One region of the Lentibacillus halophilus genome, then DNA from elsewhere that is predicted to be linked to it. Evidence: riboswitches for the same ligand, from Rfam matches in the RefSeq annotation. Region 1 holds a riboswitch; the other holds the start of a gene.
What was found. Region 1 has a riboswitch for cobalamin ahead of ACZ5Q7_RS00390 (ABC transporter substrate-binding protein). Riboswitches for the same ligand answer to the same signal wherever they lie in the genome.

Region 1 (3,432 bases):
ACCCCATAGCCGCCTCATCATATGCGGAATCACCAGGCCGACAAATCCAATCGCTCCGGATACGGCCACCGCAGCACCTGTCAAGATCGATCCGGCAACAAGAATGATGATTTTTCGTTTTTGCACATCAACACCCAAATGCTTCGCCCGTGCTTCGCCAAACACGAGCGCATTTAATTCTTTGCTGTTCATAAGCAGAATCAGTGTGCCTATGATAAAAAATGGAAGAATAATACCGATATAATCCCATCCTCGCATCGACACACTCCCGAGCAGCCAACCCATAATTTGCTGCAACCGGTCGTCGGTAAGCGCAATAATCAGCGAAATAAACGATCCTAAAAACGAACTGAAAATAACGCCGGTTAAAATAATCGTCTCGACCCGCATGGCCCGGTCTGCCTGCCGCGCAAAAAACAGCACCACAAACATCGTCAGTAACGCAGTGACAATGCTAAGAACCGGCAAGGTATAAAGACCGAGGAGTGGGATGGATATATTAAAAAACAACGTGGCCACAGCCCCGACCGATGCACCGGAAGAAACACCCAAAATGTATGGATCCGCGAGCGGGTTTTGCAGCAATCCTTGAAAGACCGCTCCGGAAATAGCCAGCGAGCCACCGACAAGACCAGCCAACAGCACGCGGGGCAATCGGATATCAACGATAATATTGGTATGCATCGCTCCGATGTGGTCATCGATCGATAAATGAAACAACTGGCCACCGATAATATTCACGGTTTCAACCAGAGGAATGGATACAGTGCCGATGGAGACGGCCGTCAGCATCGAAAGGAAGAAAAACGCCACTGTCACCCCATAAGCGAGCACATATTTATTCGTCAAAGACGTCTGGGTAGACAACGTTTGCAAGCTCCTTTGCACCCTGTGTCAACCGTGGTCCCGGGCGGCTGACCAGATCGGAATCCACATTGTACACATTCTCGTTGGCTACCGCATTGATATCACCCCAGCCATCTCGATTTAAAACGTTGTCGACGGGATTGTCTTCCGCTGTTCCATACGTTGTAACAATCACATCCGGATTCATGTCGAGCACGGCTTCCGGGTCAATCGGGGTCCAACCATCCATGTCGGCAGCGGCATTATCGGCATGAATGACCTGCAACAAAGCATCGAAGAAAGTGTTCGTTCCCGCTGTCGACAGCTTAGGAGCCGGTGACACTTCAAAAAAGACCGATTTTCGCTCATCGTTATCAACTTCGTCCAATTGATCACGGATTGAAGCGAAGTCGTCTTTCATATCACTGATTACGTCGTCTGCCTTATCACTGGTACCTGTCACGTTACCAATCTGTTTGATCGTTTGATACGTCCCCTCGATATCCTTCGCTTCCGAGACAACAAACACCGGAACACCCGCATCGCGAATCTGCTGCAGACCTTCACCGGAACTTTCCGCACTGGAGGCATGAGCCAACACGAGGTCCGGTTTCAAATCGATGATCGCTTCTATATTCAATTCCAAACCACCGACCCGTTTTTTGTCCTCTACCTCTTTTGGATAATTATCATGGTCAGAAACACCAACTAATTTTTCACCCAATCCAAGTTTGAAAGCAATTTCCGTATTGCTCGGAATAACTGACACAATGCGTTCCGGCTTTTTCTCCAACGTCATTTCATTATCAAGCGCATCCGTTACCGTCACCGGAAATGACGACGCTTCTGATTCGCCATTATCCTCTGTCTTTTCCGTCTGATCATCGGTGCCATCATTTGCTCCGCCGGAATCCGATCCGCCTGCACCGCATCCGATTAACAGCCCTGCAGACAGCATAACCGCCAGTAACAGCAAAATGAGTCGTTTCATGTTTATCATTAACCTCCTATTTTCGATCGTTTTGAAACATAAAAAAACATCTCCACGACCAATGAAGATGTGTATGTAAAACAGCACTGCTCATCTGGATTGTATTTGGCATCAATCCGGAACAGACCCGTCCAATAAGTCGACTCTGTTCAATGGCATAGCCTTTTACACCATCCTATTTCCCGTAGGTTTGGTGCATCGATGGTATCAGGCAGGTCTCCTGGCTTATGGTCGACACGTCCTGCCCCTTCCCATACGAAACACGTACAGTGGCCTCGGCAGACCGCTCGCACATACAGTGACGGGATCGCGCTGGACTTGCACCAGCTTCCCTATTATGATTTCTCATTTGAAATCACCTGAACCATAGACACTATAAACTTATCACGACAATGAAAGTATACAAAATTCCGCATACATTGTCACCCATTATATAAAAAAGCAGACGCCGTATCTTATCAATACGATTGGCGTCTGTCTGAATCCCGGTATATGTTGTCTCACATACCAATAACCTCTTTGGCATGATATTCCTCGGTTTTTGAAGCACTCATGAACCATGTACCGATAACAGCCCAGGAGACATCATGATTCATTGTCCCTGGACCCAAATTCGGTTATCATGTCATGGGCTTTGGTTACTTCGTCATCGGACATGATCTGATAATACGTACCATCAATCATGGTGCCTCGGCCGGCCATTTGATACGTGCTGATATCGTTGCGGGCACTGCGGTAGTTGGATGCCAAATCACGCATATCGGCAAATGTCATATTAGTAGCCATATTATTGCCGAGAACGTCCATAATGCCCCCGATCTTATTCACCACATTCAAGCTGGCACCTTCTCTGATAATGCCTTCAATTACTTGGCGCTGCCGTTCGTTGCGGCCCAGATCACCTTGTGGATCCTCCTTGCGCATCCGGGCATAAGCGAGCGCTTCATCGCCGTTCAGCTGCAGCTCACCGGTTGGAAAGGTATGCCCGCCCTGGTCGAATGCCTGGTCGTTGTTCGTAACAGTAATACCACCGACAGCGCCAACTAACTGCTGCAGGCCTTGCATATTCATGCGCACATAATAATCCATATCAATATCCAAAAAGCTCTCCACTGTCGCAACCGCCATCTCACTATCTCCAAAAGCGTAGGAATGATTGATTTTATCCACGGTTCCATGGCCGATAATGTCTGTACGGGTGTCACGCGGAATACTTAACAGCTGCATTTGATTATGAGCTGGGTCAAGCGTCATAACGATCATAGTGTCGGAGCGCCCTTTGTCATACGCGCGTTCATCGACCCCGAGCAGAAGAATGTTAATGGGTTCTTCCTTTTCCACCTTTTTCTTGGTGAATTCGGGATCAATGCCTTCGATGGGCTTATGCAGTTCGTTGTCCACCGTGTTTTGAACGTTATGGAGGACGGAATAGGCATAAGGACTCCCGCCGCCAATGACAAGCAGGATCATCGCCATCGTTATCCATAGCCACTTTTTCTTCTTTTTCTTATGGACATCTCGCCTTTTCGCCACGACCTTCACTCCCACTATGGCTGCATCAGGGTACTACGGTTAAGCACTCCGACAAACCGTCC
Region 2 (3,432 bases), 720 kb from region 1:
AATCCGATAGCGCGGTATTTACGGTTAGTCATCTGTGTTTGGGTGAGCGGCAGCGTATTGATATCAATCACGTTATCGAGCATACGCACCTGAATCCGGATCAGCCGTTCAAGAACGTCTTCCGGCACAGCCCGTCCCAAATTAATCGAACTCAAGTTGCAAACAACATAGTCACCCGGTTTGTATTTTTGAACAATCGTACCGTCCTCTTCGGTCATTTCCTCTAAAAATTCCGTCGGGGACTGGTTTTGCGTAATTTCCGTGCACAAGTTGGAACAATAAATCATGCCCTCGTGCGGATTGTTATTTTGCCGGTTCACTTCATCCCGGTAAAACATAAATGGCGTACCTGATTCGAGCTGAGACTTCATGATGCGTTTCATGATATCAATGGCCGGAACAACACGTTTGCTGAGCTTATCCGATGCGACGCATTCCAGATAGCGTTCACGGAACGACCCACTACCCTTTTCTTCGTCGTAAAAATCCTCAAGCGAGTAGCCCATCACTTCGCGCACTTCATGTGGATCGAACAAATACCAGTCGCCCCGTTGTTCCACTTGTTCCATGAAATAATCCGGCAAACTGACACCGGTAAAAATGTCGTGAGCCCGCATGCGTTCATCACCATTGTTCAGCTTCAAATCAAGGAATCCTTCAATATCCGCATGCCATACATCCAGATAAATGGCAATGGCCCCTTTTCGCGTACCGAGCTGATCGACGCTGACGGCCGTATTATTCAGCTGTTTAATCCATGGCACCACACCGCTGGACATACCTTTAAACCCTTTAATCGAACTGCCACGGCTGCGGATTTTCCCCATATAAACGCCGATGCCACCACCATTTTTAGAAAGCTTGGCAATGGCAGTATTGCTGTCGTAAATTGATTGCAGGCTGTCATCGACCGTATCAATGAAACAACTTGACAACTGACCGTGTGTTTTGCCGGCATTCGTCATCGTCGGTGTGGCAACGGTCATATATAGATTGCTCAGCGCCCAATACGCCTCAGCAACGTACTGTGACCGATTCGCCGGATCCTCATCTTGCATCAGGTGCATGGCAATAATCATCCAGCGCTCCTGCGGCAGTTCGTAGATGTTTTTTTCATGATCTCCTGCCAGATAACGTGTTGCCAAGGTGAACAAGCCGAGATAATTGAATTGCAGGTCCCGCTCAGGAACGATGATTTGTGAGAAATATTCGATGTCGTCTTTTGTATATTTTTCTAAAAGAGCCTCCGTGTAAATGCCTTTTTCAGTCAGCGTTTGGATTAACTGGTGAAAGTCTCCATAGCGTTCGCTGGCATCGTATCCTCTGTTGGCCGCTGCCGCTTCGTATAACGTATGCAAATACACCCGACTGGCTACAAACGTCCAGTCCGGGTTTGCCTCATCGATATGTTCCAACGCCCATTTCATGACGTCATCTGTTGTCACGGCAGTATCGGCTTTATGTATTTTTTCAAGCAGTGGTTCTTTATCGGCATTTAGGCCCAGCGTTGCCTCATCCAATAATCTCGTCCACTGATCGGTAACTGCTGTTGTCATCGTTCTCCTCCTTTATACATAAAAAAACGTTCACCCTTGATGGATGAACGGACGTAAAACGACAGACTTTGCACAGAATGCCCGTCGTTTCACCATCCGCTTCCCCGGGGAATAGAAATACCGAATGACGGCAGGTCTCCTGACTTGTGCATCGATCTACTGAGGACCTTCCCATATAACTGCCGCAAAGCATGCCATACAGTGATTATCCCGTTCGTCCACACGTACAGTTGCGGGGACAGTTCCGACTCGATTGACCGGATTCCCTTTTAAGACAATTTGTGTCACCATCATTCGCCAATACTATATTTAGTGGTATTGTATTATCATCATTAATATATATTGTGTATCTACTTTAGCATAGAACGTGCAATGGTTCAACCATAATAAATATAAAAGGACCCGAAGAAAGACCTATGGACCAGCTTACCAGCGGTTCGACATATTTAACACTATAACACATTAATTTCTAATTTTTTTATTAGCCTGTATCCTGGTTTCGTTTTCATTCGTCATGATGCATTCATTCCATCTCATTTTGATATCGTTCCATTCAGTTCCAACAGTGCTGAATATCCTGAGCACCCTCGTGACATGCTACGCATAGAAAGGATGAGTGCTATGAATAAAGATCTGATTGATTGGCCAACGTTTATTAGCGCATTAGTGTTATTGCTTGCCGTTTCCATTCCACTTGCCGTCTTTCCGCAGGCTGGAAAAGAGATTGTGAATATGGCCAATGCCTTCGTGACCGGTAATTTAGGTGTCCTTTATTTAATATTTGGACTAGCAACATTTGCTTTTCTCACTTATGTTTCCTTCAGTAAAAATGGTCAAATTAAACTTGGCGACAAAGACGCTGAGAGGGAATTCGGCACCTTTTCTTGGGCAGCCATGCTGTTTGCTGCCGGTATCGGGTCCAGTATTCTCTATTGGGGAATGATTGAGTGGGCTTTCTATTACCAAGGACCGCCATTCGGGCTTGAAGGTGAATCGCAGGAAGCTATCCAATGGGCGCCGGCATACGGCATTTTCCACTGGGGTCCGATGGCTTGGGCCATTTATACATTACCAGCCTTGCCGATTGCTTATTTTTATTACGTGCGGAAAAAACCGGTTTTGAAAATAAGTGAGGCAGTCCGGCCGGTTCTCGGCAAAACTGTCGACACACCGTTGGGCAATATCATTGATGTTCTCTTCATGTTCGGCCTTATGGGGGGAGCTGGGACAACGCTTGCTCTTGGAACACCTATGATTGCTCAAGGTGTCAACAACATTACGGGGCTGCCACCTAATCTGGCAACGAAAACAGTCATTATGCTGCTATGTACACTCATTTTTGCCATTAGTGCCTACTCAGGGCTCAGACGCGGCATAAAAGTATTAAGTGATGTGAATTTATGGCTTGCCATTTTTATTCTTGTGTTTATTTTTGTTTTAGGCCCGACTGTATTCATTAGTGAAACAACGTTTACAAGCTTAGGGCTAATTTTGAATAACTTCTTCAAAATGGCAACTTGGCTGGAACCATTTGCTAATGTAGGTGGATTTACGGAAACTGGTTTCCCGGAAGCATGGACGGTTTTCTATTGGGCATGGTGGCTCGTATATGCCCCGTTTGTCGGACTGTTCGTGGCCCGGATTTCGCGCGGCCGCACCATTCAGGAAATGATTCTGGGCACAATTTTGTACGGCACTCTGGGCAGTGTTCTGTTTTTCGGTATCATGGGGAACTACGGATTGCACCTGCAGCTTACCGGGGCCTTTGATGTTGTTGGATTTATGAATGAAAACAGTCCACAGGCTGCCATTATTGCGATTTTGGATCAGCTTCCAATGGCTGTCATCATGGTGCCTTTATTTACGATACTGGCCA

Region 2: linked by a shared signal. The riboswitch ahead of ACZ5Q7_RS03635 (ribonucleoside-diphosphate reductase subunit alpha) and the one ahead of ACZ5Q7_RS00390 (ABC transporter substrate-binding protein) in region 1 are both predicted to bind cobalamin.

What each region holds. Positions count from the first base shown of each region.
Region 1 covers NZ_AP043750.1:83,516-86,947, forward strand. Annotated here, with positions in the region: gene ACZ5Q7_RS00385 (FecCD family ABC transporter permease) at 1-876, opposite strand, end outside; gene ACZ5Q7_RS00390 (ABC transporter substrate-binding protein) at 839-1,837, opposite strand; cobalamin riboswitch at 2,031-2,214, opposite strand; gene ACZ5Q7_RS00395 (LCP family glycopolymer transferase) at 2,423-3,370, opposite strand.
Region 2 covers NZ_AP043750.1:799,454-802,885, forward strand. Annotated here, with positions in the region: gene ACZ5Q7_RS03635 (ribonucleoside-diphosphate reductase subunit alpha) at 1-1,556, opposite strand, end outside; cobalamin riboswitch at 1,669-1,863, opposite strand; gene ACZ5Q7_RS03640 (BCCT family transporter) at 2,178-3,432, shown strand, end outside.